Regions from separate parts of the Oceanobacillus sp. FSL W7-1304 genome, predicted to be linked through region 1. Evidence: riboswitches for the same ligand, from Rfam matches in the RefSeq annotation. Region 1 holds a riboswitch; the other holds the start of a gene.

Evidence for each region. Region 1 has a riboswitch for lysine ahead of dapA (4-hydroxy-tetrahydrodipicolinate synthase). Riboswitches for the same ligand answer to the same signal wherever they lie in the genome.
Region 2: linked by a shared signal. The riboswitch ahead of NYE61_RS05740 (Na+/H+ antiporter NhaC family protein) and the one ahead of dapA (4-hydroxy-tetrahydrodipicolinate synthase) in region 1 are both predicted to bind lysine.

The regions. Positions count from the first base shown of each region.
Region 1 covers NZ_CP150211.1:1,496,387-1,511,624, forward strand. Annotated here, with positions in the region: gene NYE61_RS07425 (YfiT family bacillithiol transferase) at 273-782, opposite strand; gene NYE61_RS07430 (cytochrome ubiquinol oxidase subunit I) at 1,159-2,499, shown strand; gene NYE61_RS07435 (cytochrome d ubiquinol oxidase subunit II) at 2,496-3,521, shown strand; gene cydC (thiol reductant ABC exporter subunit CydC) at 3,673-5,394, opposite strand; gene cydD (thiol reductant ABC exporter subunit CydD) at 5,391-7,124, opposite strand; gene NYE61_RS07450 (hypothetical protein) at 7,367-7,753, opposite strand; gene NYE61_RS07455 (PC4/YdbC family ssDNA-binding protein) at 7,839-8,069, opposite strand; gene NYE61_RS07460 (universal stress protein) at 8,094-8,528, opposite strand; gene dapA (4-hydroxy-tetrahydrodipicolinate synthase) at 8,860-9,753, opposite strand; lysine riboswitch at 9,862-10,039, opposite strand; gene NYE61_RS07470 (hypothetical protein) at 10,215-10,478, shown strand; gene NYE61_RS07475 (nitroreductase family protein) at 10,540-11,064, opposite strand; gene pdxK (pyridoxine/pyridoxal/pyridoxamine kinase) at 11,235-12,047, shown strand; gene NYE61_RS07485 (YusW family protein) at 12,281-12,838, shown strand; gene NYE61_RS07490 (NADPH-dependent FMN reductase) at 12,917-13,477, opposite strand; gene NYE61_RS07495 (DUF6376 family protein) at 13,710-14,141, shown strand; gene NYE61_RS07500 (GNAT family N-acetyltransferase) at 14,230-14,706, opposite strand; gene NYE61_RS07505 (TetR/AcrR family transcriptional regulator) at 15,051-15,238, opposite strand, start outside.
Region 2 covers NZ_CP150211.1:1,146,935-1,162,172, reverse strand. Annotated here, with positions in the region: gene NYE61_RS05765 (DMT family transporter) at 1-454, shown strand, start outside; gene NYE61_RS05760 (sulfite exporter TauE/SafE family protein) at 621-1,442, shown strand; gene NYE61_RS05755 (bifunctional UDP-sugar hydrolase/5'-nucleotidase) at 1,455-2,861, shown strand; gene NYE61_RS05750 (DUF1805 domain-containing protein) at 2,937-3,245, shown strand; gene yunB (sporulation protein YunB) at 3,353-4,129, shown strand; lysine riboswitch at 4,336-4,741, shown strand; gene NYE61_RS05740 (Na+/H+ antiporter NhaC family protein) at 4,917-6,473, shown strand; gene NYE61_RS05735 (sodium-dependent transporter) at 6,850-8,373, shown strand; gene NYE61_RS05730 (methionine/alanine import family NSS transporter small subunit) at 8,370-8,477, shown strand; gene NYE61_RS05725 (M23 family metallopeptidase) at 8,547-9,512, opposite strand; gene NYE61_RS05720 (YhcN/YlaJ family sporulation lipoprotein) at 9,549-10,109, opposite strand; gene NYE61_RS05715 (YutD family protein) at 10,305-10,580, shown strand; gene NYE61_RS05710 (hypothetical protein) at 10,608-10,877, opposite strand; gene NYE61_RS05705 (amidase) at 11,009-12,448, opposite strand; gene NYE61_RS05700 (DUF86 domain-containing protein) at 12,583-13,020, shown strand; gene NYE61_RS05695 (DeoR family transcriptional regulator) at 13,031-13,666, shown strand; gene NYE61_RS05690 (TIGR01457 family HAD-type hydrolase) at 13,707-14,477, shown strand; gene NYE61_RS05685 (phosphatidylglycerophosphatase A) at 14,730-15,238, opposite strand, start outside.

The DNA.
Region 1 (15,238 bases):
TAGCAAGTACCGCATACTAGTCCTTTATTAACGTTCAATATATTGATTTCTATTATGGCGAGAAAAAATCCCGTTGTCAATAGGTAAAATATTCAGTTCTTTTTATTGGTAATTTTTAATTTGATGAAGGTTATTATGAAAGTAAAGGACGTGTTGCTCGATAATACTAAAAAAAGACAGCTAGAAGATTCTACTGGATGAATAAAAAATTAAGCCCACTTTTAAAGAATTGGCTTATCGTAGCTCGATAAGCCAATTCCATATATAATGTATTATTCTGCTAAAGCGATTTTTATATGGGCTAAGTGGTGCTCTTCGTGCCAAGCTAATTTTGCAACTTTTGTTGCAACCGTGATTTTACCGTTTTTTTGGTGAGTAAACGCCAGATTTAATTGCTCTTCAGTTAAATTATTCCCTAAAGATACGATGCGTTCATTTATGCCTTCTAGCATTTTAATGGAACTTTCTATAGGAAGTTTTGTATCCGGTTGAATAGCCCACTTGTCTTGATCAAAATTTGGTACTGTGGGATTTTCATCTGTTAAAGCAAGCTTCAAACGTTGATACATATTCAACTGGGAATCTGCAATATGATGAACAAGCTGACGAACTGTCCAGCTGCCATCACGATATTGTCTGCTGAGTTCCTCATTACTTAATGAGTCAACAGCTTTCCTTAAACGGATCGTGTAAGTTTCAATTTCTTTTAGGCATTCATGTGTATTTTCTAATGTTACTTTTTCAGGAACCTGTAATTTCCCTATTGGATATTTGACATCCATTTTTAATCCCCTTTCCTTTATTCGTTATTTTTAATTTGATTAGATCATCCTCTTTTTATTTTAACATATCTATCTAATTCCTCTAGTAAACGCTTTCCATAGAAATGGTCCTCTTTTTCAAGAAATACCTTTCCAATTAAATATAGATTAACAACGATTTTTTTGGGGAAAATACATATTGGTTGTCATTTTCTCGATTTATTATAAGATTGTTAAAGAGTTCACAATTAATTCATTTCCCGTTTGAAATATTGTCATATCTAATATCCAATTAGGTACGTCAACACGTTAGAATGAACTTAGATGTGCCTTTACATATCTAAGTAGAGCCTAATCTTAGGTGGTTTATTTGTGAAATTAAGGAGGAGGATCTGCGTTGTTATTTGATGATCCGGTATTTGCCAGTAGATTATTAACCCTTTTAACCCTTTCGTTTCACATTATCTATGCAACCATCGGTGTAGGGGTGCCCCTCATGATCATGATTGCACAATGGGTTGGAATCAAGAAGAACGATATGCACTATATGCTGATGGCTAGACGATGGGCAAAAGGGTTTGTCGTGACGGTTGCCGTAGGTGTCGTGACAGGAACTGCAATTGGTTTACAATTATCACTATTGTGGCCTAACTTTATGGAGCTTGCTGGTAATATCATCGCATTGCCATTATTTATGGAAGTTTTTGCTTTCTTCTTTGAAGCAATATTCTTAGGGATTTATTTGTATACATGGGATCGTTTTGATAACCCTCGTAAACACTTACTATTATTGATCCCGGTTGCACTTGGAGGTGGTATGTCTGCTGTCTTCATTACGATTGTCAACGCCTTTATGAATGCCCCAGCAGGTTTTGACATTATGAATGGACAACTTGTAAATGCAAATCCGATTGCAGCAATGTTTACTGCAGCAATGCCGACGAAAGTGTCCCACGTACTTGCTACTGCTTATATGACCGTTGCATTTATGCTGGCAGCCATTGCTGCATTCAGATTGCTTAAAGGTTCGAAACATGAATACCACAAAAAAGCTTTGTTTATGACGATGAAAATCGGACTTATCTTTTCCATTGCAACTGTGTTAATTGGAGACCTGTCTGGAAAGTACTTGGCAGAATATCAGCCTGAGAAACTAGCTGCAGCTGAATGGCATTTTGAAACTGAGGAAGCTGCACCACTCATTCTTTATGGAATGCTTGATGAAAATCAGGAAGTGAATTACGCGCTGCAAATTCCATTTGGATTAAGTATTCTTGCGCATGGTTATCCAAATGCAGAAGTAATTGGATTAGATCAATTTCCAGCAGAAGAACAGCCACCGTTAATTATCCATTATTATTTTGATTTAATGGTTACAATCGGTATGTTCATGCTGGCTCTCTCATTCGTCTATTGGGTTGGAGCAAAACGAGGCTGGTCTTTCGTTAAGACAGCATGGTACCGATCACTTATTGTCCTTGGTGGGCCATTGTCATTCTTAGGAATTGAAGCTGGCTGGTGGATGGCGGAAGTTGGTCGTCAACCTTGGATACTCAGAGGAATCATGACGGTTGATCAAGCAGCAACATCAAGTGATTATGTTGGCCATATGTTTATCCTTTTCGTAGGATTATATTTCGTTTTAGGTGTTGGTACGGTTGTCGTGCTAAGACGAATGTTTAAAAACGATCCGATTGAAAAGGCGCTCGCCAAACAGCAAGGTGGTGATTCTGAATGAGTTTAGAAGTTCTAGGAATTTCCGTACTCTGGTTATTTTTATTTGGATATGTCATTGTCGGCTCGATCGACTATGGTGCAGGGTTTTTTAACGCCCAAAGCATTATAACTGGTAAGCAACATATTTTATCTAAAATTATTCAGCGTTATCTATCTCCTGTCTGGGAAGTAACGAATGTATTTTTTGTTTTCTTTTTCGTTGGGATTGTTGGGTTCTTTCCACAATCGGCATATTACTTCGGAACAATTTTACTGATTCCAGGAAGTATTGCGCTAGTTTTGCTGGCAATCCGAGGCTCTTATTATGCGTTTGAATCGTATGGAGCACGAGGTCATAAAGGATATGCCTTTATGTATGGAGCTTCCGGACTGTTAATTCCAGCTTCATTGTCGATTGTCTTAACCATCTCTGAGGGTGGGTTCGTATCCATCGTGAACGATAACCCAGTGCTTGATTACGCAGCTCTATTTACTAGCCCATTAACCTGGTCTATTGTGGCATTAAGCATTGTTGCTGTTTTATATATATCCGCTGTCTTCCTTACGTGGTACGCATATAAAACTGGTGATACAAAAGCAACTGATTTGATGCGGAAATACGCACTTGGGTGGGCTTTACCATTGATTATTACTGCTAGTGGCATTGTTTATGAATTAAGCTCTCACAATGAAGCCCACTTTGAACGGATTATGGATTTGTGGTGGATGTTTGCACTTTCCTTTATATTATGGTTTGCAACAGTATGGCTCATCTGGAAAAGAAGAAACTACGGTATGGCATTCTGGCTGCTTGTCGGTCAATTTGCAATGGCATTTTTCGCGTATGGAGTTTCCCATTATCCGTACTTGCTTTACCCGCATCTTACCATTTATGAAGGGTTCACTAATACGGCGATGGCAATTTCATTAGTATTCGTGTTTATTCTTGGCCTAGCCTTATTGCTTCCCTCCTTGTATTTGTTATTACGGCTATTTCTGTTCGATAAAAATTATGTACAAGGAATCAAGAATAAGAAGGAGTGAGCTAAATGTTTCATGATTTTCTAATCTTTGTCGCTCCCATTCTCATTATTCTAATTGCGATTGCGGTTGCATTTTGGGGAGCCGGTAAGGATAAACCTGTAACAAAAGAAGCTGACGAGGACTAATCTTCTCTGTCAGCTTCTTTTTCTTTTTACAGATCTGCCAAAAAGACACTTTGTTCGATTTTCTTCATTTGATAAAAATAACCTTTACTTTTCATCAATTCTTCAAAGGTGCCAGCTTCTGCAATTTCCCCTTGATCCATGACAATAATTTGATCCATTTTCTCAAGCCCTGTTAAACGGTGACTAATTAAAACGACTGTATCATTTTCAGCTACTTCAAATAGCCGTTTATATAGCTGTTCCTCTGTTAATGCATCGATGGACGAGGTTGGTTCATCCAGCAGCCATAATGGTGCTTGTTTTAGCAGTATTCGCGCCAGTGCTAATCGCTGCTTTTCGCCGCCTGAAAGATTCTCTCCCTTTTCTAAAACTTGATCATCCAATCCAAAATGATTTAACTGTACGTGAAAAAGAATGTCTTCCATCTCTCTGTCAGCTAATCCATCCTGAGAAATCGCTAAGTTATCTCGAATTGTTCCATAGAAAAAATGGTTCGACTGAAGCATAACATTCGCATGCTCCCAAATGCTCTCAGCTTTTAGATCGGCTACCGATTGATCATTAAGTGAAATAGCACCATCTCGTACCTGGTATAATTTCAGTAAAAGCTGCATAATGGTAGACTTCCCGGACCCACTTGGACCGACAATTGCCGTTTTTGAACCAGCAGGTAAATGAAACGTTAGATCTTTTAATGTATCACGTGATTCTGTCGGAAAAGCAAAGGACACATCATGAAAAGTAATGGAAGGAGCCCGTTTAATTTGCAGCGTTTCGAACGAATCATCCTCATTTCCTTTCCTCTCCATTACCTCATCTAGCCTTGTTACTGCCTGACGACTTTCTTGAAGATAGCTTGGAAAAGCCGCCATCGGAGAAGTATTTTCAAACAGTGTTAAGGATATCATCACAAGCATGGCAAGAAACAAACCATCTAGCTGCTGTACGGATACAAAATATGCACTTACCGTTAGCACGGATACGGAAACAAGTAGGGATAGAAACGTATTTGCCGATTCACTAAATAAACGATGCACATTTTCCCGCTCCTGCTCCAACAAATACGTATCAGCTGATTTTAATAATGCTTCCTCTTTGTCATCTACTTGCTGATATATTTTTAAATCACGAAACCCGTACAGGAATTCTGTTACTTCCGTTGATAAATTGCCTCGCTCACTCCTAACACGATAATCGATTTTCCGTTGCTTCATGCCGATGACTAACGGAACAACCAAAGTGGTTAATAATAATCCAAGTAGCAGAAGCAAGGCTGCTTCAATGGAAAAATAAGCCGTGAAAAGAATGGTAACAAGAAATACAAGAACAAGCACTATCGGTGGGTAAAAAACACGTAAAAAGTAATTTTGCAGCGATTCTACATCGCCAACGATTCTTGCTAGTAAGTCTCCACTGCGATGACTTTGAAAAATAGTTGGTGCGAGTGGCTCCATTTTTTTATAAAACGAAACACGCAAATTACTTAGCATTGTAAAAGTCGCTCGATGTGAAAAATATCTTTCACCATATCGACTTAATGCCGATATTATTCCGAGTAGCTTAACGATCGCAACAAGTACCATCAAGGAATAGATCGGTGGCACTAAGGCTGCCTTGGAAATTAAATAACCACTCGATGAGAATAGCCCGACGGCAGTTACTCCAGCTAGAAATCCACAAGCAATTGAAAAAATGACATCTTTTTTTTCCTGCAACACGATCTTGATGACAGAACGTAATCCCTTCATTTAGTCATCCCTCCCTGCTGTACAGTCACCATATTCCGATAGGCTTCTACCGTTGTTAGTAACTCATCATGTGTTCCTGCTGCCTTAATTTCACCGTTATCTAAAAGGACGATTTTATCAGCCTTTTGAATCGTATGAAGGCGGTGAGCAACCGTAATAACTGTCGAATGTTTTCCTAGTTCCTCCATTGATTTCTGAAGAATTTGTTCCGTTTGCAAATCCAGCCCTGTCGTCGGCTCATCAAAAAGAATGACAGATGGGCGTTTGAGAAATGCTCTGGCTAGCGCTATTCGCTGTTTCTCCCCACCAGAAAGGCCTCTTCCTCCTTCACCGATTAACGTGTCATATCCATGTTCAAGCGAATCCACTAAATCATTAATCCCTGCCTTTTCAGCTGCTTTGATAATTTCTTCTTGATATGCGCTTTTTGTAGAACCAATTGCAATATTCTCTGCAATCGTACCTGAGAATATATACGGATTCTGTGAAATATAACTTAATTGGTCAAACCAATCCTTCTCTCTGTATTGCTTTAAGGAAGTTTCATTTACTTGAATCATTCCCTCCGTTAGCGGGACTAGTCCTGCTAGCATATGCAATAATGTCGTTTTTCCTGATCCCGTTTTTCCGATAATCGCAATCTGCTCAAAAGCTTCGAGTTCTAAATTAATATGCTTTAATGCAAAACCGCCTTCCTTGTAAGAAAATCCTGCATCATTCACTTTAATATGGACTGGCTTTTTTTTCGCCAAGGGTAGTTCTCCCCATCGTGTCTCATCATCTTCGAGTGCAGAAAGCTCTATATCTAATTTATTCGCTGCCGCCATGCTCGTCCTTCCCGTATGAAATGAATTTCCTAGCTCCTTTAATTTCGTGTAAAACTCTGGAGCAAGAATAAGCATTAAAAAGCCAGTAAAAAACGTGATATCTTGAAAAATAATCATTCGAACAGCAACTTCTAACGCGATAAGCCCAATGCTTAGCATAGAAATAAACTCTAAAGCCAGAGAATTCGTAAATGCAATTTTAAGCACTTCCATCGTTGCATCACGGAAATCTAAGCTGCTTTTTTGAATGGTTTTCTCCTGCTCTTTAGACCGTCCAAATAATTTCAATGTTGTTAACCCTTGCAGCGTATCAAGAAACGTACCGGAGAACGCATTCATCTTATCTAGCTGCTGTTCGGATTTGTCTTTCGTATTAAAGCCAATAATTATCATAAATATAGGAATAAATGGTGCGGTAACTAGGATAATAATTCCTGTTGCCATATGTTCCATTAAAATAACAACAAGGATGAAAAGCGGTACAATCGTTGATTGAATAATTTGTGGAATATAGCTGCTAAAATAAGAATCTATTTCATCAACCGTATCCAATAGGAGCCCAACCTTTTGGCCAGACTGTCCTTCCAATGAAGCTTGCATTGAATTTCTTGAAAATGTATGTACAAACAGCCTGCGCAGCTCTCTTTTAGCAAGAGTAGCCATTCTTGCTCCTGCTCTTCCATTCAAATAATTTAGTCCTGTCCGTAAAAAAAGCGCTACGACTAAGCCTATAATTAACGGGCTAATTTCTGAAAATGAATAGCCTTTTAGGAAAATACGATCAATGATTATCACAAATAAATAACCTTGACCGATAATAGCAAACGCAGAAAGAATCGCAAGCACAATAAAAAGTATGAGCTTTCCTTTCTGTTCTGCTGCTATATTCTTCAATCTATTCATTGATTCTCCCCCTAACGAAAGCTATTTTAGTGAACATCTTCACATAAGTATACATGATTTAAAATACCGAAGTAAACGGATAGCTAGGGTGTTAACATAGTTGTCGATTTTAAGGGTGATAAAATTAACCTTGCTCCTTACGTTAGAGAATTTTCACCGTCTCCAAAAGAGGAAGTAGAATTCACGTAAAAACTGCCCAACAAAACGAGCGATCGCATAGTCTCACTTTGTTGGGCAGTCAGCTACTTCTTAATAAATTTTATAGCAAAGTAAATAACGCATGCAATTACAGCATAAATGAAAAACATGACAAAAAAGCCCCATAGTCCCATTACTGCATCTGCAAACTCCATGTTTCCCCGATTCGTAATTGCTTGCTGCAATTCAATTGCAAAAACGATAACAACCATAATGGTGAACGTATAGATAAAGGAAAATATCGTCGTACTCCATTTAAGCTTTTCCAATAGCTTGAAAAAGATATAGACAAAGAAGAAAATCGTCATTCCCATAAAGCCCATAATCCAAAAATGGAGTTCTTTATCTGTCATATGTAGACCGAACATGTCTGTAAGGATGTCATGAATATTATTTACAATTTCCGCAAGAGTAATAACGATTTCTCTCATTTTATCTCCCACTTTTCATTTGTCTTTATTACAATTTATCCAAATCATCAGCCATCTCCCAAAGTCAGTGATTTAGATAATCGTTCTATTCCGAAAGCGCGTTTAAATTTGCCAATGCTTTCTTCAATTGGACAATCTCTTCTTCTGTTAAAGTAACACCTTTACCCATCTTTTCCTTACCAGGTGCCCAGTCTCGTAAATCATATTTTGGTGGGCGACCATTCCAGCTGATCACATTCAATTCCTTTGTCCATCCTTTTGGCGACTCCGAAATAACAGCAATTGTTTCTACAATTTTATAATTTAATTCAGCCATATTCATACTCCTTTATGCTTCATTCTATTTAACAATCAAAACAGGGCACTTGGCGTTCTGTACAATCGTATTGCTCACACTACCTAACAGAAGACTTTTTATATTACTAAGCCCCCGATTGCCTACAATGATCAAATCTATTTCGTTAGCTAAAGCATATTCACAAATCGCTCTCCCCGGGTTACGCTGTGAAAAGTCCGTCCGAATTTCCGTTATCGTAACAATTCCTGATGCTTCCATTTCCTTCTTGATTTGATGTAGTTCCGGTAAAAGAAATTCTGCATCTGCCATGGATATGTTGCCTGCAATAGCTGTCTCGTTACTTTTAATTCCCGGTGTCACAACAGAAATAACATGTACTTCTGCTTTTTCTGTAATTGACGCCTGATTCTTTGCCTCTTTAATCGCCTTTTTACTACGATTTGAACCATCATACGATACGAGAATTTTTCGATTCATTTGCATTCCTCACTTTATTAAAGGTTAGCTACTTAATCCACTTAATTTATTATACATGGATACGTCTAGAGAGGTTAATTTTTTAATGGCTTTCGTCAGACTTCATATTTGGTAAGTTGACGCTGATGTACGGACTGCGCCCCATATTTTGGAGTAGGTTCGACTTATCGAACATTCCTGCGCAGGTGATTCACTCCAGGGTATAAGTGCTACTAATCTATGTCTTCCCAAGTCGGTAAGTCTTCGTTATCGTGTCATAAGGTATTTATCCACAGCATTCCCTGGTATCAAAAAAAGGAATAAGCTTCACTGCTTACTCCTTTTCTCTAACTTAATATCCGATTGCGTTTTTCACTTCATAGGCCGCTACTAGTTTACAAATAGACGCTCTTTCTGACTCCGTCAATGGTACAAGTGGTAGACGAACACCACCAACTGGTACTCCAATATGGTTCAGTGCTTCTTTTACTGGGGTAGGGCTTGGAGCTGAAAACAATGCTTTCATTACTGGCAAAATATGTCGGTGTATAGCACTGGCATTAGCTACATCACCATTCTGAAAAAGCTTTACCATCTCTTGCATCTCATTACCTAATATGTGTGATGCTACAGAAATAACCCCAGTTCCACCTACAGCAAGTGTCGGCAATGTCAGACTATCATCCCCGCTGTAAACAGTAAAATTATCAGAAGTATGGCTTATAATCTCCGAAACCTTATCTAAATCCCCACTAGCTTCTTTTAGTGAAACAATGTTTGGGATTCTAGAAAGTCGAACAATCGTTTCTAATTCCATGTTTACCACACTTCTACCTGGAATATTATAAAGCATGACAGGAAGTGCTGTACTTTCTGCAATCGATTTAAAATGCTGATACATGCCTTCTTGTGACGGTTTATTATAGTAAGGAACAACAAGCATAATCCCGTCAACACCTGTAGCCGCTGCCTCTTTCGTTAATTCAATAGATGCTCTTGTATTATTCGTACCAGTTCCTGCAATAACAGGAATCCTTCCATTTACTTCTTCTACAACTGTTTGAAATAACTTCACTTTTTCATTATTAGAGAGTGTTGGTGATTCCCCCGTTGTCCCAGCAACAACTAAACCTTCTGTACCGTTTGCTATCAAGTAATTAACTAAGCCCTTTGTTCGTTCAAAATTAATTTCTCCCGCCTCATTAAACGGAGTAACCATTGCTGTTAATACATTACCAAAATTCATATCAATACACCCTTTTCATCCAATATTTTATTGATGCTTTAGGACCAAATTAAAAAGCAGCAACGAGAGAGAGCTCGCTGCCGCTTATAGAACATTATTTACCGTTCTAAGCTTGATAGCCCTCCATATAGTTTCCTATATGACAGTCCCGTATCTATTTGATAACAGGCCCAGCTTCAGAAGATGAGTCTTCTTCCACTTCGGCAAATCCCCCTTTCCTCACATTTCTTCAGAGCTCATTCTCCTCCATGTAAGTATTAATGGTCTTTGCACCTCTACCCTTACTTTACAAATCTAAAATAAGAAAGTATTTAATTATTATGTGTATTATAACAGGGATATATCTAGAAAACAAGCATTTGAACCACATGAAAAGAACAGCATTACTTTCAAAATGATGGGCAGGATAAGCGAACAAAACATACGCTATTACATAACTTAATTCTGAGGAGGTAATTAAGATGGAGCGAAATTCATATCGTGACCTCCCTGCAAATTTCGGTGATAAGCTAATTCTAGTAGGTGGTTTAATTAGTACCATTGGAAGTAATTTGGCAGTTATTGGTTCCTTTATCACATACGAACAGGAAAAAGAAGTGGAACTACAAGTAAATCAGGAAAAGATACAGATGGATCAGCAGATTCTATTGATGCAGCAGCAAATAACAGACTTGCAAAAAAAGATAGATATGCTATATCAAGATCAAAATCACGGGAAGTCATAGTTGCATGTTAAGCAAAGAAACTGTTGTCCAAACTTATGTTTAGAGAACAGTTTCATGCATTTTAGCTAAATGTATCATAATGTACAATTTCTTCTCTTGCTAGGTGTTTTTTCGGTTTTAATGCTTCTTGAGGATACCCCATTCCCAAAATAGCGACAATACGGTGTTCTTCCGGTATGCTAAGCAGCTTTCGCACATGGTTTTCCCTATCGATGGATTCGTTCTCATCCTCGGAATGATAAACCGCTCCAAACGCTGCACCAAGCCCAACCTCAACTGCTTCGAGCCAAATAAACGCACAAGCAATTGATGCATCCTGCAGCCAGTATTTACTTATTTGGGACTTTCCCGTAACGACAATCGCCGCCTGTGCCTCTTTTAACCATTTCATATAAGGTGTTGTTGCAGCAAGACTGTCCAAGGTAGAACGATTCCTTACTACAATTAACGACTTTGACGGAAGATTATTTCCTGATGGTGCATAATAACCTGCATCCACGACTTTTTCTAGTACTTCATTCGGAATGCAACGGTTAACATACGCAGTAATTTCGCGCCTTTCTTGTATCGCTTGAAAAACATCCATCGTACAACCTCTCTCCCTTTATTCTTATTTTCTGTATTAATCATATCAAACTAATATGATTTAGACCACCAAACGTCAAGTTATTTTTAACAATCCATGAGTATGTGTTTAGTGACAGACCCTTCAAAAGTGCTATAATAAAAATTAGCATTCTAGAGGAGGTTCTATCAATGACAATGAAAAAAACGTTAACACTTGCAGGTTCGGACACAAGTGGAGGTGCAGGTATCGCTGCTGATTTAAAAACGTTTCAGGAGCATGATGTATATGGTATGACTGCATTAACCTGCATCGTTACAATGAATCCAGAGGGATGGAATCATCACGTAACACCAATTGACCTGGATCTTGTAAACAGACAATTAGACACGATTCTATCCGTCGGAGTAGACGCGATGAAATCCGGTATGTTAGGCTCGGTTGATATCATTAAGCTTGGTGCAGAAAAAATCGATGCATATAAAATTAATAATTTCGTACTAGATCCAGTTATGGTTTGTAAAGGCGAAGATGAAGTATTACAGCCGGAAAATACAGACGCAATGCGTGAATATCTTCTTCCGCGCGCACTCGTTACAACACCTAACTTATTTGAAGCTAGTCAATTAGCACAGACTAAGCCCTTAAAATCAATTGAAGATATGAAACAAGCTGCATTAAAAATCCACGAGCTCGGTGCCAAGAATGTTGTCATTAAAGGCGGCAAGGCGCTGGATCATGAAAAAGCGATTGATTTATTTTATGATGGTACAGACTTTGAAATACTTGAAAAAGAAAAAGTCGATACCACATATAATCATGGAGCTGGATGTACATTTGCTGCAGCAATCACAGCAAATCTAGCAAATGGCAAAAGTGTAAAGGAATCCGTATTTGCTGCTAAGGATTTTGTTACTGCAGCAATTGCTAATGGTTGGAAGCTAAATGAATATGTTGGCCCAGTTATGCATGGTGCCTACAACAAAGTAACAAACAACAAATAAATATTAGAACAAGCCTTGGAAACGAATGCATTCGATTTTCAAGGCTTTTAATAAGCATTAGAATTCACAATCACTTCCTGATACAAATTACTTAGAATATTCTAGTTCTATCATTCGAATCTACAATTAAGATTCTTACCATAGGTGAAAAGATACAAAATGCTATTACATCGTTTAGTTTTTAGGCTTTTGGGCAATATAGTGGTATAAACTATTAGATAGGAGTGAGCACCATGAAAAAGTTTATGGTACTAATAACAATAACAACATTAGCCTTTCTTATTGCAGCATGTGGAACTACGGAAGAAGATACAAATCCTCCAGCGGATAATAATGCGGGAGAGACGGAAAACAACGCCACAAACGATCAAGATAATGCTTCTAACGATCAAAATAATGGCAATACAGACAGTGGTTCAGCGACAGATAATAATGCAACGAATGACAGTGATAATGTAACAACAGATACGGAATCCGATTACGCGTTTACTAGCTTTGATTTAGAAGCAGATTTCGAAGGAACAGAAGATATTGTCGAAGTAGAATATGAGCAGGATACGAACGAAACGGAAGCATCCTATCGAAATGAAACACAAGGAATTCAATTACGAGGCGATGAAGCGATGCAAGAGCTTGATAGCATCTTCTCTACTTTTGACTTTGATGAAAATACGCCAAAGGAAGAGGTTCTAAGTACTGTCCTTGAAGCTTTCAATATCCCAACTGACGCGCAGAATGTTGAACTAGACATCGAGTATGCTGGTGGTACGGAAGTCGAATATCAACAGTAAACCATTTGCAGCATAAGCTTCAACTAAAAACTCCGCTGTTTTGTATACGATACAAGCAGCGGAGTTTACTATTAATCATTATTTTACATCAGCAGTTACTTTAAAACTTTCAGTCCAGCTAACAAAATTCGTTACAACGGAATCAATAAATTGAACTGTTGGCTCATTTGTCAGATTCCCTTGTGCGTCAATTTTTTCATGAACAGAGCCAACAAAAACTTCATTTCCAGGCAATGTCAATGTTGCTACTCCTGGCGCATTCAAAATTTGACGTAAATGCAGTTGTGCTTTCACTGTACCTAACGCCCCCATTGAAGCTCCAACAATCATTGCTGGCTTTTTCACCATTACTTTTTCTACACGAGAAAACCAATCAATTGCATTTTTTAGCATTCCAGAAATAGAGCCATTGTATTCTGGAGTTGCAAATAAGATTCCATCACTTGCCATTATTTTCGCACGGATTTCTTTTACAACCTCTGGCGGATTTAGTTCGTCATCTTCGTTATACATCGGCAGCTGATCAATCGGTAAAATTTCAATATCAACTTTTCCTGCATATCTATTCTGCATGAACTGAACAAGCTTCATGTTATAGGACTCTTTACGGTTACTTCCTACCATCGCAACAATTTTCATTCTATAATTCCTCCATCTATAGTTACGTATCTTATTGTAATACTTTAATTACATAACTATATGTTTATCAAATTGAGGTCATATATTCAAGTAATGTGACTTCTCGAACTCACTTTCAGCTTTCACTCAAAATAATTGTTATTTCAGATATGAAAATAAAACGCTTACAAAATGAAATGTTTAATTATTGTAGAAAATAGGCTAAAATAAATCTAGTTGAAAGGAGATTCATATGAAAAAATTAATAATGCTTTTATTAATATCGACCGTACTTTCCGGTTGTTTCTTCATTGAGGAGACGAATAATACATTGGACTATGCAACAGAGGCAACGGAGTATTTAAATGAATTGAGCAGCTTTACAGAAGAGGTTCCAGGACTTGTAGATCAAGCAGTTTCCGACCCGGCAGTACAAGAAGATTTAAAAAGTCATTTCATAGCCTTAGAGGAATCCATTGCTGATTTTAATGCCATAGATGTTCCTGAACTCGCAGAAGGTCTGCACCAAAATTTCACAGAAAAAAATCAACAACTCTTGGACATTACATCAAATGTTATTCAAAATGGAGAAGTCGCTGTTGAGAAGCTAGAGGAATCGGAATTATTCCAAACGATTGAAACGATTACTGAACTCCAAAATCAAATCGAAGACCTTGGATTTTAATATATGAATCGGTTATGATGCATCGCCTGCGTTCATAGCCGGTTTATTTTTCATCTGGTCTTATGCCAAAGAAATAAAATTTCCCTAGCTAGACTATCCGCTTGATCATGGTACTAAACTCGGCCCGCTCACTTTGAAATTTAGTTTGTTCAACAAAGCCCGCTTTTTCATAAAGACGAATGGCTCGTTTATTAAAGGTAGCAACGGTTAGTCTTATATCTATTCCTTCATAGTTTTCTGCTACAAAATCAAGAATAGCTGAAAAAAACGAAAAGCCAAGCCCTTTTCCAGTAAATGCTGGCTTCATACCTAATCCCACATCTACACAAGCTTCTTGATATGCACCATGTGGATAGCCAGCAGGCACCTTAGCAGAAGCTCCAACACAGAAAAATCCTATCAACACATCGTATTGGTCAAAGACAACATAGTATTTATTTCCCGTCAATTCCATAATTGCATGACTTGTTAATACTTGATTATAGAAATTATATGGTCGTTCATATTTCCAGCAAAGAACCTCAATCGCATACGTTTCTGTCATGTTCCTTATCGTATATTGCATGTCATTTCCTCGCTTTTTCTGCGGTATGTATTATCCCAATATATACTTAATTATAACAAGGAGAATTGATGATTGTCTAAAAAATGATAGCCAGCTCTCCATTAATATTTTAGAGGCGGCCCAATTTGAACCACCTCTACAACAATTAATTATAGTTTCTTTTAGCTTTCCGATTTTTCCACAGTTTTCTAATGATTGGATAAAGAATCGGACCATATCGAATAAGTCTTCGTAGTAATCTGCTCATATGCATCTCCCTTACAGTAGTCGATTTTAATCCTATATCATTATCATTCCTTTGAATCAACATAATTAAACTAATCTAATTATTTCACATAAAGAAGTTATTTTTCCGCTTCTGCTTCTTTAATTTTTTCAATGAAAGTCCATAGCAGCTGGAAGACTTGTCGTTCATTGCCAATTACTTCTCGTTCATCAACTATTTTTGACAAAGACATGAGAACACTTTCTACTAAAAAGAGTCGTGGTTTTTCCATTTCTAATTCACCGATTAAAAATTGCAGATATTCAC
Region 2 (15,238 bases), 350 kb from region 1:
TCAAGCGTTAAGTTTTATCTACATAAAAAAAGCAACAGAAACGATGGGAGCGAGATTAGTTACTGCAACAACTTTATTGATAGGATCATTTTTATTATTTTGTATCAGTTTCGTTTTGGAGCCAGAAGGAATATCGAGTTTGCAGGATGGGACGTTGGTTGGGTGGTCTATTTTCCTTGCTTCCGCTATTTTTGCAACTGCACTTGGTCAATTTCTGTACAATCATGCGATTCAAAATGTAGGGCCAGGGAAAGCATCGATATTTATGAATTTACAACCTTTCTTTGCATTGCTGGGATCTTTTTTATTTCTTGGTGAACAAATTTCAGTTGCGCATTTCTTTGGCTTTATTCTAATTGTAACGGGAGTTATTTTAGGATCTGGTATAATGGATCGGTATATTTATAAGAAGACTTTGACAGGCATTAATATAAGGAAACGTTACGATGACTAAGAAAAAGTATCGTGTTGTTTGTTGCTAAGTTAGTAATTCATTTGATACACAAGGTTTACTCATTCGTACTCGTATAATGAGAAATATTTTCAACAAGATACAATGCGAGTTTCATTCATCAATATGATAAGATATAGATACAATATTACAGATGGTAGGGGTTGTTTTGGTTTTTTTAATATGTTTAACGATTGGTCTGATTACCGCATTTGTTGGATCCATTATGGGGCTTGGCGGAGGAATTATTCTTATACCAACGTTACTGTTGGTTAGCTCGTTTTTAGATAGCTTTTCCTGGGTGACTCCACAATCCATTGTTGGGATTTCTTTAATTGCAATGATTGTTACAGCACTATCCTCAACACTGTCATATGCAAAAGTGAAACGAGTTGATTATAAAACTGGACTTTTATTTCTGACGGGAAGTATTCCAGGCGGAGCAATTGGTTCATGGTTAAATCAGTTTGTTGATTCGAAGTCATTTTTATTATATTTTGGCGTATTAATGATCGTTATATCCCTTCTTTTCTTTATTAAAAGGGATCGGAATCCTAAAAAGGAATTCACTGGGGATGAAAAAGGTGTCCGTACATTTGAATTATTCGGAGAAACATATCGATATCGTGTACCGATCTTAGGAGCGTTTGTGCTATCCTTAATTGTTGGGACGTTATCCGGGCTTTTTGGAATTGGTGGTGGTTCCATTATGGTGCCGGCAATGATTCTGTTGTTCGGGTTTCCTGCACATATTGCAACCGCAACATCAATGTTTATGATTTTCTTTGTTAGCATTGTTGGTGCTAGTACACATATTGTGCTTGGACATATTGCATGGGAATATGTGTTATTCTTTATCCCAGGTGCTTGGATTGGTGGGAAGTTAGGAGCAAAGGTGAATCAGCTTCTTCCTGGAAAAGTATTGGAATGGGGATTGCGCGTCATTTTAATTTTTATTGGATTGCGTATGATTTATCAAGGATTATCCTAAGGGGTTATGTAAATGGAAGAGAAATTCTACTTTTATTATACGAATGATTTACATAGTGATTTTAAACAATGGCCACGTGTTGTGACTTATTTAAAAGAAGCACGAGCGCTACGGAATCAACGTGGTGAATCAAACTGGACAATTGATATTGGAGATCATGTAGACCGATCTCATTCTATAACAGAGGCAACAATGGGAAAAGCGAATGTCAAGCTATTAAATGATGCAGGTTATGATTATGTTACCATCGGCAATAACGAAGGGATTACAATGTCTCATCAGGATTTATACCATTTATATGATGAAGCTGCATTCGAAGTCACATGTGCGAACCTGCATAGTACTGATAACATGCAGCCACCATGGTTACGTCCGACAGTAAATATTGAGACAAAGCATGGTGTGAAAATTGGTATGATTGGTTTAACTGCGCCATTTAATGCCTTTTATGAGCTGTTAAATTGGTATGTTTCACCTGAATTTGAAGTGTTGGATAAGTATATGAAAGATCTAGAGAATTCCGTTGATATAATCATTGTCATGTCGCATCTTGGTATTACCATCGATCAAGAAATTGCAAGAAGGTATGATGCTGTAGATGCGATTATTGGTGGCCATACACATCATTTGCTTCGTAGTGGCGAATATATCAATAATGCTGTGATTACTGCAGCAGGAAAGCATTGCGCTTATATAGGTGAAGTTATTCTTACTTGGGACCATAAGCAGAAAAAATTGGTGAAAAAAGAGGCATATACAGCTGACATTACGCATTTGGAAAAAGATGCTGAAACGGAGCAGACATTACACGTGATGCTAAATGAGGCTAATAGCTTGCTTGGTGAAACCGTTGTACAGATTGACAGTCCATTGACTGTTAATTGGTATAAGGATACACCAATCATGCAGGAGCTGACGAATACAGTTAAGGAATGGACAAAAGCCGATGCTGCGATGTTGAATAACGGTCTGTTACTGGAAAGCTTACCAGTAGGGGCTATCACGTATGGAGATATTCATCGGATTTGCCCACATCCAATTAATCCTGTTGTTGTGGATCTGAAAGGAAATGAATTGATCGAAGTTGTCCGTGTATCATTAACAAAGGAATTTATGCAGCTGGCATTGAAAGGCTTTGGATTTCGTGGGAAAGTACTGGGAAGAATGATGTTTGCAGGAATCCAGGTAGAAACAGGATTTCATAAAAATGGTGAGGAGTATGTGAAACAGGTTCTGTTAGAAAATGGAGAAGAGATCGATCCAGATCGAACATACTATATCGCGACTGCCGATACCTTCACATTCGGCCGTCTATTACCGGAGGTAGCGAAATCGGATTCGAAGCAATATTTTGTCCCGGAATTTTTAAGGGATTTGCTCGCAAAAACGCTTCGTGCTAAATTTCCATATTATTCCTAAGAGGCCGCTGCTTGTGACATGTTGGCCCCTTCATGCATACACATATATGGTACATTGCGAAGGGGGCAATTCATTATGATTACGGTAAATCCACTTGAAGTAGACGGCATGATTTTTATGGCAGTACGTGTTGAGCTTCCAAAAACGAATTTGCTGACGATATCCAATGACATTGGCTATATTATGTGTGCGGCATTGGATGTAGATATTTTTAATGAAGTTCCAAAATTAATGGAGCGTAATGTTATCGCGGGGCGTGCGATGGGTGTGCGAACGATCGATGAATTATTACACGCTCCATTACAGAAGATAACAGATGCTTCAAAAGCTTATGGCTGGGAAGTTGGTATGACGGGTAAAGAAGCTTTGTTAAGAATATCATAATTAATGCAAATGTCTTCCATTAGGGAGGCATTTTTATTATGTTTATAAATTACTTAGTCTACCCCCTGTGGAACAAGCATAGGATTATTCCAGAGGGGGTTCCTGAGTTGAGACATAAAAAACGTTTTCGCAAACGAACAGCATTGCCTCCAGGGAAACATATTTTAATCATAACGATGATTATTTTTGTAGTCTGTGTATTTTTAAGTATGCAATTAATTGATAAACGAATTGAACCAGTTCTAATGCATATAGCGGAAAGAAGAGTCGATGAGTTTGCAACGCGGGCGATCAATTCAGCCGTTCGGTATGTTGAAGATTATAGTTTTGATGACATGGTAAATATTACATATGACAATGAAGGGAATTTTTCAACGTATAACTGGAACAATTCTATCATCAGTGAAATTAATCGAGTCGCAACAGACAGGGTGGAAGAATTTTTCATCAACGTTAACCGCGGTGACCCATTGGAATTTGAAGATCCGCTTACCGAACCATATGAATATAGTGATGGTGCTGAAGATATGGCGAAACAGGATCCGACATTGGTTGAGATCCCTTTAGGGCAGGTTACCGGAAATACGGTACTTGCAAACCTAGGTCCGAAAATACCGATTAATTTCGAGGTTGTAGGGAATGTTCGGACAAATGTTGTACGTGAAATTGAGGAATTTGGTATTAATGGTGCTTGGGTATCGCTTTATATTAATGTAGAGGCGGATGTGCAGATTGTCATCCCATTTACATCCGATGTAACAACAGTTAATACGGAGATATACTTGGATGGTAGTGCCATTATGGGCAAGGTTCCAGATTTCTATGGTGGTGGCAGTGATGGTCCGTCAATTGCTATACCAAAAGACGACTTGCAGAATAACTAAAAATCTAGTATAGTATGGGAGTAACTATGTGTATTCAAAAGGAGGATAAAAAGGACCGAGAAGTTCGAGGCAGCGTAGCTTCCCGTACCGGAACGTATGCAATTAATACGTGAGGAACGGAAAAGCAAGCTAACGAAGAAATTCGAAGTGTCACTTTTACCGGACTTTATGAATATCCTTTAACTCAATAATAAACCTTATCAGATCGGTGAGGTAGAGGCGCAAATATTATAAGTAATCCACCGGAGAATGACAACAGTGATGGTTGGTGAAAGGGGTATTTGCCGAAGCGTAATAAGAGTCAAACTTATTATTTGCTGGTACATCTTTGAACAAGAGATGTACTGTCATGCTTAAAGTGAGAGTTCAAAAAAGAGGATAAAAAGGACCGAGAAGTTCGAGGCGGCGAAGCTCCCCGTACCGTAACGTATGCAATTAATACGTGAAGAACGGAAAAGCAAGCCAACGAGCTTCCACAGGATGTGGTGACTTCGACGTTCGACACAGGACGTGTCGGTACTTAGTCGAAGGTCTACTGATCTCGATGTGTCATTTTTACCGGACTTTTTGAACAACCGCTGAAATGGATGTGCATGGAGAACTACTGATCGAGATGGAGGATAACGTATATTGTAATTGTAAAAAACAATGATGGTTATTTTCTGTCATTGTTTTTTTGTGTGCTTTTTTAAGAAGCTAGCACGTACATATGTCGTAAACCAACATTTCATCATCAACTCGTTTATCTCGAAAACCACATCTGAGAAATAATTATGGGGGGATTACAATGGAAGGTACAATTTATTCGATTATTCCAGCATTAATCATGCTGGTGCTCGTTATTACAACGAGGAAAATTTTATTATCATTAGGATCAGGGATAATAATTGGAGCATTATTTATTCATGATTTTAATGTGTTGCAAGCAGTTAAGGAAATTTGGTATGTATTTTATGAAATTTTTGTTTCAGAGGGAGCACCTAATACAGGAAATATTCAGTTAATTGGATTTTTATTATTATTAGGTATCATGACTGCCTTTTTACAAGCATCCGGAGGAAGCAGAGCTTTTGGTGACTGGATGATGAAACGAGTGAAAACACGTAGAGGTGCACAGTTAATGACAGGCGTTTTAGGATTGATTATTTTTATTGATGACTATTTTAACAGCCTTGCAGTTGGTCAAATTGCAAGACCATTAACAGATCGTCACAAAGTGTCCAGAGCGAAGCTTGCCTATTATATTGATTCAACATCAGCCCCGATAACAGTTATTTCGCCTATCTCAAGCTGGGGAGCTTATATTATTGGAATTCTTGGTGGATTGTTTGCTGCCAATGAAATTACAGAATATCAGCCGATTGAGGCATTTATCTGGATGATTCCGATGAATTTTTATGCAATAGCAGCAGTCCTGCTTGTATTTATTGTAGCGTATTTTCAATTTAATATTGGTCCAATGCGTACACATGAAAAACGTGCGATGGAAACAGGAGAGCTTTTGAATCCAGAGCAGAATACGGTTGCAGGGGATTTAGGCGATGTGTTTAAGCCAAATCAAAACGGAAAGGTATACCATTTATTTATACCAATCTTAGTTCTTTTTGTAGCTACCGTTGTAGCAATGATAACTACGGGTATTCAAGCAACAGATGGAAATGCTACGATATTGGATGCTTTTGCGAATACAGATGTTAACAAATCATTAGCAATTGGTGGTATTTTAGCCGTATTGACTGCTTTTATTTTTCATTTAGTCCAAGGAAAGCCAAAAGCAAATTCTATGAAAATCTTTGTAGAAGGGACAAAAACGATGCTTCCGGCTATTTATATTCTCATTTTAGCTTGGATGATCGGTTCGGTAATCGGTACATTGGAAACAGGGACCTATTTAGCAAATTTAGTTAATGATTCCTCTATAGGTGTTAGCTATCTACCGTTAATATTCTTTGTTATTGCAGCGATGATGGCATTGTCTACTGGGTCTTCATGGGGTACATTTGGTATCATGCTTCCAATTGCAGCAGAAGTAATGAGCAATACAAATGTTGAGTTATTACTGCCGGCATTAGCAGCTGTACTTGCAGGAGCTGTATTTGGTGATCATTGCTCACCTATTTCCGATACGACGATTCTCTCCTCAACAGGAGCAGGGGCTAACCATATTGATCACGTATTAACGCAGCTGCCATATGCAATACTTGCAGCAGTTGTAGCAATACTAGGGTTTTTACTGCTTGGATTGACAGGGCAAATTATGCTTTCCTTGGCAGTTACACTTGTATTCCTTTTTGGGATTGTATTTGTATATCGTACTGTTTTAAAAAGTAAAACAGCGAAATAAATATAGGCTGAAAAATTTCTAAGATGTGTGATGACAGTAATGTCATCACACATCTTTTTTTGTTGCACCAGGAAACTATAAAATTTGAATGCTGTGGATAACTTAGTTACCTAAACGGCTACGTCCAGCTCCAGCGCCCAGCGACTAGCGAGACTTCCCTCACCTCCGTACGATAAGTCAACATCGACTCCCTGCGGTCGTCGTGTTTCCTTTATCTCCTGCGGCTCAGTCCAGTCCGTACGTCGCTAACCGGGCGCTTGCGCTTTTGTTCTTCGTAAGGAAACTATGTAATAAATATATCAGAAAAGAGTAATTATTGTAAACCTTCATAATATAAATAATACAGAGCTTGTATAAAAAAAGGGGAGGTTTGGTCATGGAAAATCGTTCTCAGTGGGGGACAAGGGCAGGTTTTATTTTGGCGGCAGCCGGATCGGCTATCGGCCTTGGGAACATTTGGCGTTTTCCTGCAGTTGCCTATGAAAATGGCGGCGGAGCATTTCTGATTCCTTATCTGTTTGCACTGCTCACCGCCGGAATTCCGATTTTGATATTGGAATTTACAATGGGACATAAGTATCGAGGTTCTGCACCATTAACGTTTAAACGAATGCATAAAAAAACAGAATGGGTTGGCTGGTGGGGAGTTGCAGTAGCATTTATTATTTCAACCTATTATTCGGTAATCGTTGCCTGGGCCATATCGTATTCTGTTTTTTCTTTTAATTTAGGGTGGGGAGAGGATACACAAGGATTTTTATATGGCGATTATCTAAATTTAGCAGAAGTCCCAGGACAGATAGGGGATCTGGTTCCTGGTGTATTAATTCCTTTAATCATTGTTTGGGCACTGGTATTAGGAATTCTATTTAAAGGTGTGAAGAAAGGGATTGAAATTGCAAATCGTATTTTTATTCCAGCATTAGTCATTATATTCCTCATCATTGTTATTCGAGCACTAACCCTTCCAGGAGCTATGCAAGGATTGGATGCGTTTTTTGCACCTGATTTCGGCCAAATTTTTTCACCGGATGTATGGATTGCGGCATATGGACAAATTTTCTTTAGTTTATCCATTGCTTTTGCAATTATGATTACGTACGCCAGTTATTTGCCAAAGAAATCAGACATTACAAATAACGCTTTTATCGTAGGATTTGCGAATTCTGGTTTTGAATTGTTAGCGGGTATTGGTGTGTTTGGTATTTTAGGATTTATGGCTTTACAGTCAGGTTTGCCGATTAATGAAGTTGTAAGTGGTGGAGTTGGCTTAGCATTCGTAGCATTTCCAGCAATCATTAATGAATTCACAGCCTTTAACGAACTTTTTGGGGTATTATTCTTTGTTTCGTTAATGTTAGCTGGATTAACCTCATTAATCTCAATTACAGAAACGTATGTATCTGGTTTGTCGGATAAATTCCAAATCTCAAGGAAAAAAGCAGTCCTAATAGGCGGTGGTTTAGCCGCTGTTATCTCGTTGCTGTTTGCGACACAAGGCGGACTGTTCTTCCTAGATGTAGTTGATTATTTTATTAATCAATTCGGTGTAGCGATGCTTGGGTTTGTTGAGGTTGTCTTAATTGCTTGGATTCTCCGTAAGGTTAAAATGTATAAAGATCATGCAGACGGGATTTCGGATATCCGACTTGGTTCATGGTGGACAATTAGTTTAGGGGTAATAACGCCTATCGTCATGGGATACATGATGTATGGTTTATTTAAGCAGAACCTCCTAAAGGAATTTGCAACGGACACAGGTAACTATGAAGGGTACTCCAATACATTTATCTTATATGGTGGTTGGTCGATCGCGATAGCAGCACTTGTAATTGGTATTTTGATGTCGTTAATCAAATGGAAAAAGGATATAGACGAGAAAAAGGAGGCTAACGAATGAGTGGTGCATCTATTTTTGTAATGGTAATTGGGATGATAATAATTTGGGGCGGTCTGATTGCGAGTGTATGGAACGCAATGAGAAAATCAAAGCAAACAGATTAAAGTGTTACAAAGGAGTCGTTACCGGAATGGTAACGACTCCTTTGCTTATACGTCGGATTTATGGTCCAACTATTGTTTATCTCTAGCCATGCGCTCCCATTTTCGCAAGTAAGGGTAGGGGTCAAAGGACCATTCACTATACCCATTATCCTTATACATCCCGTAGTGTAAATGGGGCGGGAATTTTCCAGATGTTCCTGGTGGACCATAGCCGGTTGATCCAACACTGCCGAGCACATCTCCAGGCTGTACAACTTGTCCAAGTTTTATATTATCATCATAACCACTCATATGCGCGTAATAATGATAAATATTAAAAATGTCACGTATTCCAATGCGCCAGCCACCGTATAGGTTCCAGCCCATCATTTCAATTACGCCATATGTGGTTGACTGAACAGGGACACCATAGTTTGCGAAAATATCTGTACCCTCGTGAATACGCAGCCCACCAAAGCCTCTTCGGTCTCCCCAAGTATTGCGATAACTGTAATTATGCTGAATCGATACAGGGAAGTCTCTATCTGTTAAATTGATATCTTGGAACGTTGCAAATACCTTTGCCGTATTCATGATAGTTTGAACGGTTAAATCACGCTGATAATGATTCCACAGTGCAATTTTAATATCATCCTCTGTAGGACCATATTCTAGAATAAGCATTGCCATCGTATAAAGAACATCTTCTTCATTGGCTGGATCTGCCTTTCCATCACCATTTCCATCTTTTCCTTCTCCATCGAAAGTGTCGATAATAGTTTCGTCCGTTATTTGTGAGCTATTCCCTGGGCCAAACCATAATTCAGAAGCGAATCCTATTGAGATTACTTGCTCAGGTTCATCACTGCTTTTTATGTTACGTTCATAATTATCAATAGCAGCAAAATAGTACCAAGGAATTTGTGTTAGTGCTTCAGTCTTTTTAAAAAGTGCCATTCGCTTATCATAAACGGATTCCTCATTCTCGGCATTGACTGCATTAGCGTTCAAGAAAAAGAAGGTAATAATAATGGAGAAGATAAGCCTGTTCGTCAATGTATTCACCTCCTATAATTAGTTTATTGATAATGATTATTCCACTGTTTCCCTATTAGGTGTTTTTTCCATTTCTTTTATAATGGCTTTTATTGTGTTATCATAATTCCGGTTTTCCGATGTGGATTGATGCAGACTTTGGATATCCTGCATGAGTGTTTCATTATCAGAAACATGGATATTAAAAAAGCCTGGTAAAATAGATGCAGCGGTTTTCTTGCATAAATCGGATGCTTCCTGGGCAGAAAGTTCTTCATTTCTTTGGTAAGCAATTAAAACTTCCTTGTCCGTAACAAGTGTTGCAACTTCCTCAAAACCATTATTTCTAAGAATGATTTTCGTAATCATATCAGCCATTTCATTACGATCGATTGTGAGCTGCTGTTCACCGTTTTCCAGTTCATTATCCAGTTGATCCTTTGTGTAACGTACGTATCCCAGCTTTGAGCTAAGCTCATCATCCGTGGGTTCTGGCGCATTTCTTGTAGGATCCAATTCATCAAGTATTTGTTCACGATCACCTTCTGAGTTGTCAAATGTTGTACAACCTACAAGCATCGTAGTTATCGTAAGCATTATAATAAGGATTGCTTTCATGTTCTTCCTCCTACATATAAAAGGTTGTTCAACAGTCCGGTGTCATCCCGCTCTTGAACACGCAATTATAATTTGATTAGTCCTAGTTTCTTTAAAAAGGCGAAAATAATGCATGTAAATATTTCTGGTTTCTATATCCGAACGTATGGTAAACTAGAAGCAACTTATGTGTGCATGAAAAGTGGGGTGAATCGTTTGATTGAACTGAATGGTAAAAGCTATGAAATTGTAGAAAATATAAAAGATGGATTTCAAGAGGAAGCAATTAAAAATCGCTATTCCGAAATATTGGCTAAGTATGATTATATTGTAGGAGACTGGGGCTATGAGCAGCTTCGATTAAAAGGATTTTATAAGGAGAGAAATGCAAAAGCATCAATCGATTCGAAAATAAACGCATTAGATGATTATTTATTTGAATACTGTAATTTTGGATGCGCCTATTTTGTGTTGAAGAAAGTACATAAGTAAAAGGTAGCAGTTCAAAGATTTGAGCTGCTACCTTTCGTCGCTTTCTGACTCGTCATGTGTCGGATGTGATCCATCTGCTTGTCGTGGGATGCCTGCATGCTGGTTTTTATCTGGAAATGTAAAGGCGCTTGTGCGATATTGTCCCTCGCCCCAAGGTTCAGATTTACTTGATACTTTTTCATTATCGTTGATTGCAGAACCAAATGGTCCTTCTGGAAATTCTTCAGGTATTAACTGATTACGTTGTTTGTCTACATTTGAGAAATCCGAAAAATGCTTATTCTTTTTCTCTGACATAATCGTACACCTCTTTCCAAAATAGATGTGATTTTGTGGATAGGAATAGTATTTGCCAAACGTTAAATCATATTCGATAAAAAACAGCTTATAAACAGTAAAAAAGTATAAAAAACAGTCATTCCATTTTATTAGAATGACTGTGCCACTTCATTATTGCAAAGCATATAACCTCTAAATTTCTTTTCAATTAATCTGCCTAGGCGGAATATAGCATCCTCATTACCAATGGCACTCATGATTTGAATACTAATTGGCATATTGTTTTCATCTGTTCCAACAGGAATGGTTAATGCAGGCAGTCCCCATACATTTGCATAGGCTACATAGGGCATATGCTGTAAGAATGTTTTTCGAATCGAGAATATTTCCTTAAACACTTGACCGTGGGGAAGAGCCCCAGAATGATAAACAGGAAAAATAAGAAGGCGATTCTTTAAATACGCTTTTAATAATTCGTCACCTTGTTCGATAATTGTTTCTACTTCACGAATGCGCTTTCTAGATGGGCGAAACATTTTTGCGCCCATAATCGCCCAGGAAAGATATGGATGCACCTTCGTTCGTTGTGTTAATTTTTCTTTAAAGAAAGAGGTATATACATTCGATCTGTCATTGTTATATGCTTCTTGTTCAATCAATTTACTTCCTTCCATCGATAAAATTTCCTGCCAAATTAGAGCGCTGTCTCTGAAGTAAGGAGGGCTGGATTGTTTCGTGGAGAACGTCTTCTCAAGAAAAAGCTCCGTTTGGTTAAGTATATGTTTTGTTTTCTCAGATAACGGATAATCAATTGTACTAGGTAAGATCTCCATTCGGAATCGATTTAAAGGTTTTAGTTCTAACGAAACACCGGAAAGAACCTTATAAAGCAGTCGCATATCTTGAACAGATTTTCCCATTGGTCCAATAGTTAGCATACGGGCTTGTAAATCATGCATAACAGCTGGGAAATGGCCATCATTAGAGATAGTGAACATCCCCGGCTTGAAACCGATGATGCCATTAAAATGTGCGGGAAAACGAATTGACCCACCAATGTCCGATCCAATGCCTGCAGCAGCTCCACCTACAGCAAGAAGGGCACCTTCGCCTCCTGAAGATCCCCCGGCAGTTCTATTTAAATCCCACGGGTTATTTGTTCTGCCATATAATTTATTATCTGTTTCCTGACAGAAGCAAAGTGCAGGGGTGTTAGTTTTTCCTAAAATTATGGCACCAGCTTTTTTTAAACGTCCAACAACCTCGGCATCTTCCCTGGAAATTAAATCCTGCCGGTGCTCTAAGCCACCGGTCGTTTTCATTTCTGCGACATGTAGTGACTCTTTTACTGAAATTGGAACCCCATGAAGCGGCCCTATTACTTCCCCTCTAGCTAGCATTTGATCTAATTCATTTGCTTCATATAAAGCAGCTTCAAATCGGTCCTCAACCATCGCGTTGATGTTTGGGTTCGTCTTTAAGATATGAGCAATATACGTTGAAACAACTTCTTTACTCGTAATTTGCTTATTTTGAATTGCACCGGCTATTGATGTTGCATCCATCGCAACAAGTTGACTTTCTTTCATTGTGCGTCCCTCATTATAAAATTGTAATTATTCATTTATACAAACCTTCATAGCTTAAATATACCATGTTTTGATTCATAAACATATGGAATATGATATGATAAAATTATAGACAGATATCGGGGGGAATATGTATGTATTTCGTGGATCGTAGCAAAATTGAAAATACGCTTTTATATTTAGACCAAATCTTAGAACAGTTAAAAAATCATCAAGCTACTAGCTTCACAGATAAATTAAGTTTGGAACGTATGGTTCATGTAAGTATTGAAGCAATGCTGGATGTCGGGAACATGATGATTGATGGATTTATTATGAGGGATCCGGGAAGCTATGATGATATCATTGATATTTTAGTCGATGAAAAGGTTCTGCCACAGGATGAGGAAGGAGCATATAAAATGTTCGTATCGCTTCGTAAAATGCTTGTTTCGGAATATACAAAAGTAAACCATAATGCTTTGTTAGAGGCAATACACGGATATCATCCAGTTTGGAGCCAGTTTAGCAGCAGAATTAGGACGTATTTGAATAATGAGCTAGGAGTAGCAAACGCATTTTCTAACGAATGAAGGTGGGATTATGAGTAAGCGCACGCCAACAAAACAGCGACTATTAACTATTTTAAAAAAGGCCAATGACCTTACAATTACTGAAATCATGGAGCATTTTACTATTTCTGAAATCGCTGTCAGAAAACAACTTCATGAGCTTGTCCAGCAAGGTTTTGTTAAGCAGCAGTCCCATAAGCAAAAGCTCGGTAGACCATATCTTACGTATGATCTTACACAAAAGGGTCATGAAACATTTCCGAATCAGTATAAATCAATTCCAGTGGAGCTCCTTGAAGATTTAGAAGAATTGCACGGACCTCAAGCTGTACGTGCGTTATTAGATAAGCATGGCGAACGGGAAAAAGCCTATATGGATAACGTAATACAGGAGGACGACCTGGATAAAAAAGTGGCGGAAATGGTTCGGATTCAAAATGAAAGGGGATATATGGTGGAGGTTGAGAAGGTGGCTGAAGGAGACTTTGAGGTTAGAAATTACAATTGCCCGGTCGCAGCTATTGCCAGGTGCTACCACCAAATGTGTACAAACGAACAAAAACTCTATGAGGAAATCTTTCCTGGAAGTGAAGTCAGCGCGTATTCCTTTATTACACAGGGTGATCATGTTTGTAAATGGAAAATAAAAAATCCGAATGGAAGGTGACTAGATCATCTTCTTTTTATTTCGAGGAGAGGTTTAATATATGAGAGATTATAAAGGTTATCTAATTGACTTAGACGGGACAATGTATCGTGGAACAGAAGCGATTGCAGGAGCAGCAGAATTTATTAATGAGCTCCACTTAAAGGAGATCCCTTATTTATTTGTCACGAATAATTCTTCTAAAACTCCAGAGGATGTAGCGAACAAATTAAATGCGATGGAGATTAAAGCTGCAGCCAATCAAATTGTAACATCTGCTACTGCAACAGCCAATTACATAAAATCCATCAAGGAAAAAGCGAGCTGTTTTGTTATTGGTGAAAAAGGATTGCTAGAAGCATTGGAAGCAAGTGGAATGATTATTACGGATACGGAGTGCGATTTTGTTGTAATGGGAATTGATCGCCAAATAACGTACGAAAAATTTACACAAGCTTGTCTTGCTATCCGAAATGGAGCAAAGCTGATAGCTACGAACGGTGATGTCGCTATACCTACAGAACGTGGTCTTCTTCCGGGTAACGGTGCTCTCGTTTCAGTTGTTTCGGTTAGCACTGGAGAAAATCCGCTATTTATTGGAAAGCCTGAATCAATAATTATGGAAGAGGCGCTTAAGCTATTGGGATTAACGAGAGAAGAAACATTGATGGTTGGTGATAATTATCAGACTGATATTTCAGCTGGTATCCGTGCAGGAATTGACACATTAATGGTTTTTACTGGCGTGACTCCATTTGAAGACTTAGATAGCTTGGAGATTCCGCCAACATATTATGTCCACCAATTAACAGAATGGCTTGATAAAATTTAGGAAAGAGGCTGAGACAAAAGTTTTTTTCTGAAATAAAAACCGAACATGATTGATGCAAATAACTCACTCCGGAAATATACTTCGCGCATCCAGAGGCGGCTGGTGAACCCCTTTGTGCTATCGCACTACGGTGTCTCACCTATGCCTTACCTCCCACTGGAGTCTACGTATATTTCCTAAGCTAAGCTTATGCATCGTTCGTCTTTAACATTAAACACTTTTGTAATGTCCCAGCTTCCTTTTCTTTATGCATTATGCATCAACATCATCTAGCGCATCTGCGTCACTATGTGCTAATCTGCTTGAGGCAGCAGCAGCGATTGCTCCAACAATATCATCGAGGAAAGTATGAATTTCACCGCTGGATTTATCGTTTAATTTTTTCAGAATTCCGGGCTTCTGTTTATCGATATAACCGAAGTTGGTCATACCAATTGATCCATATACATTAACAATGGAAAGTGCGATTACCTCGTCAATTCCATAAAGCCCTTCATCCGTCTCAATGGTTTTTTGCAATGGCTGACTTAGTTTCTTTTGTTCTGCAAGCATATCAAGCTCGATACCTGTTAAAATTGCATTTTGTACCTCTCGTTTTGTTAATACACGCTCAACATTGTGCAGGCAATCATCCATAGACAAATCGTTATGATATTTTGATTGTAAATAATAAACAAGCTCAGCGATATCCTCTACTTTAACCCCGCGGTCTTTTAACGCTTTTCTTGCATTCACTTCAAGTTCGCTTTTTTTCGTATACT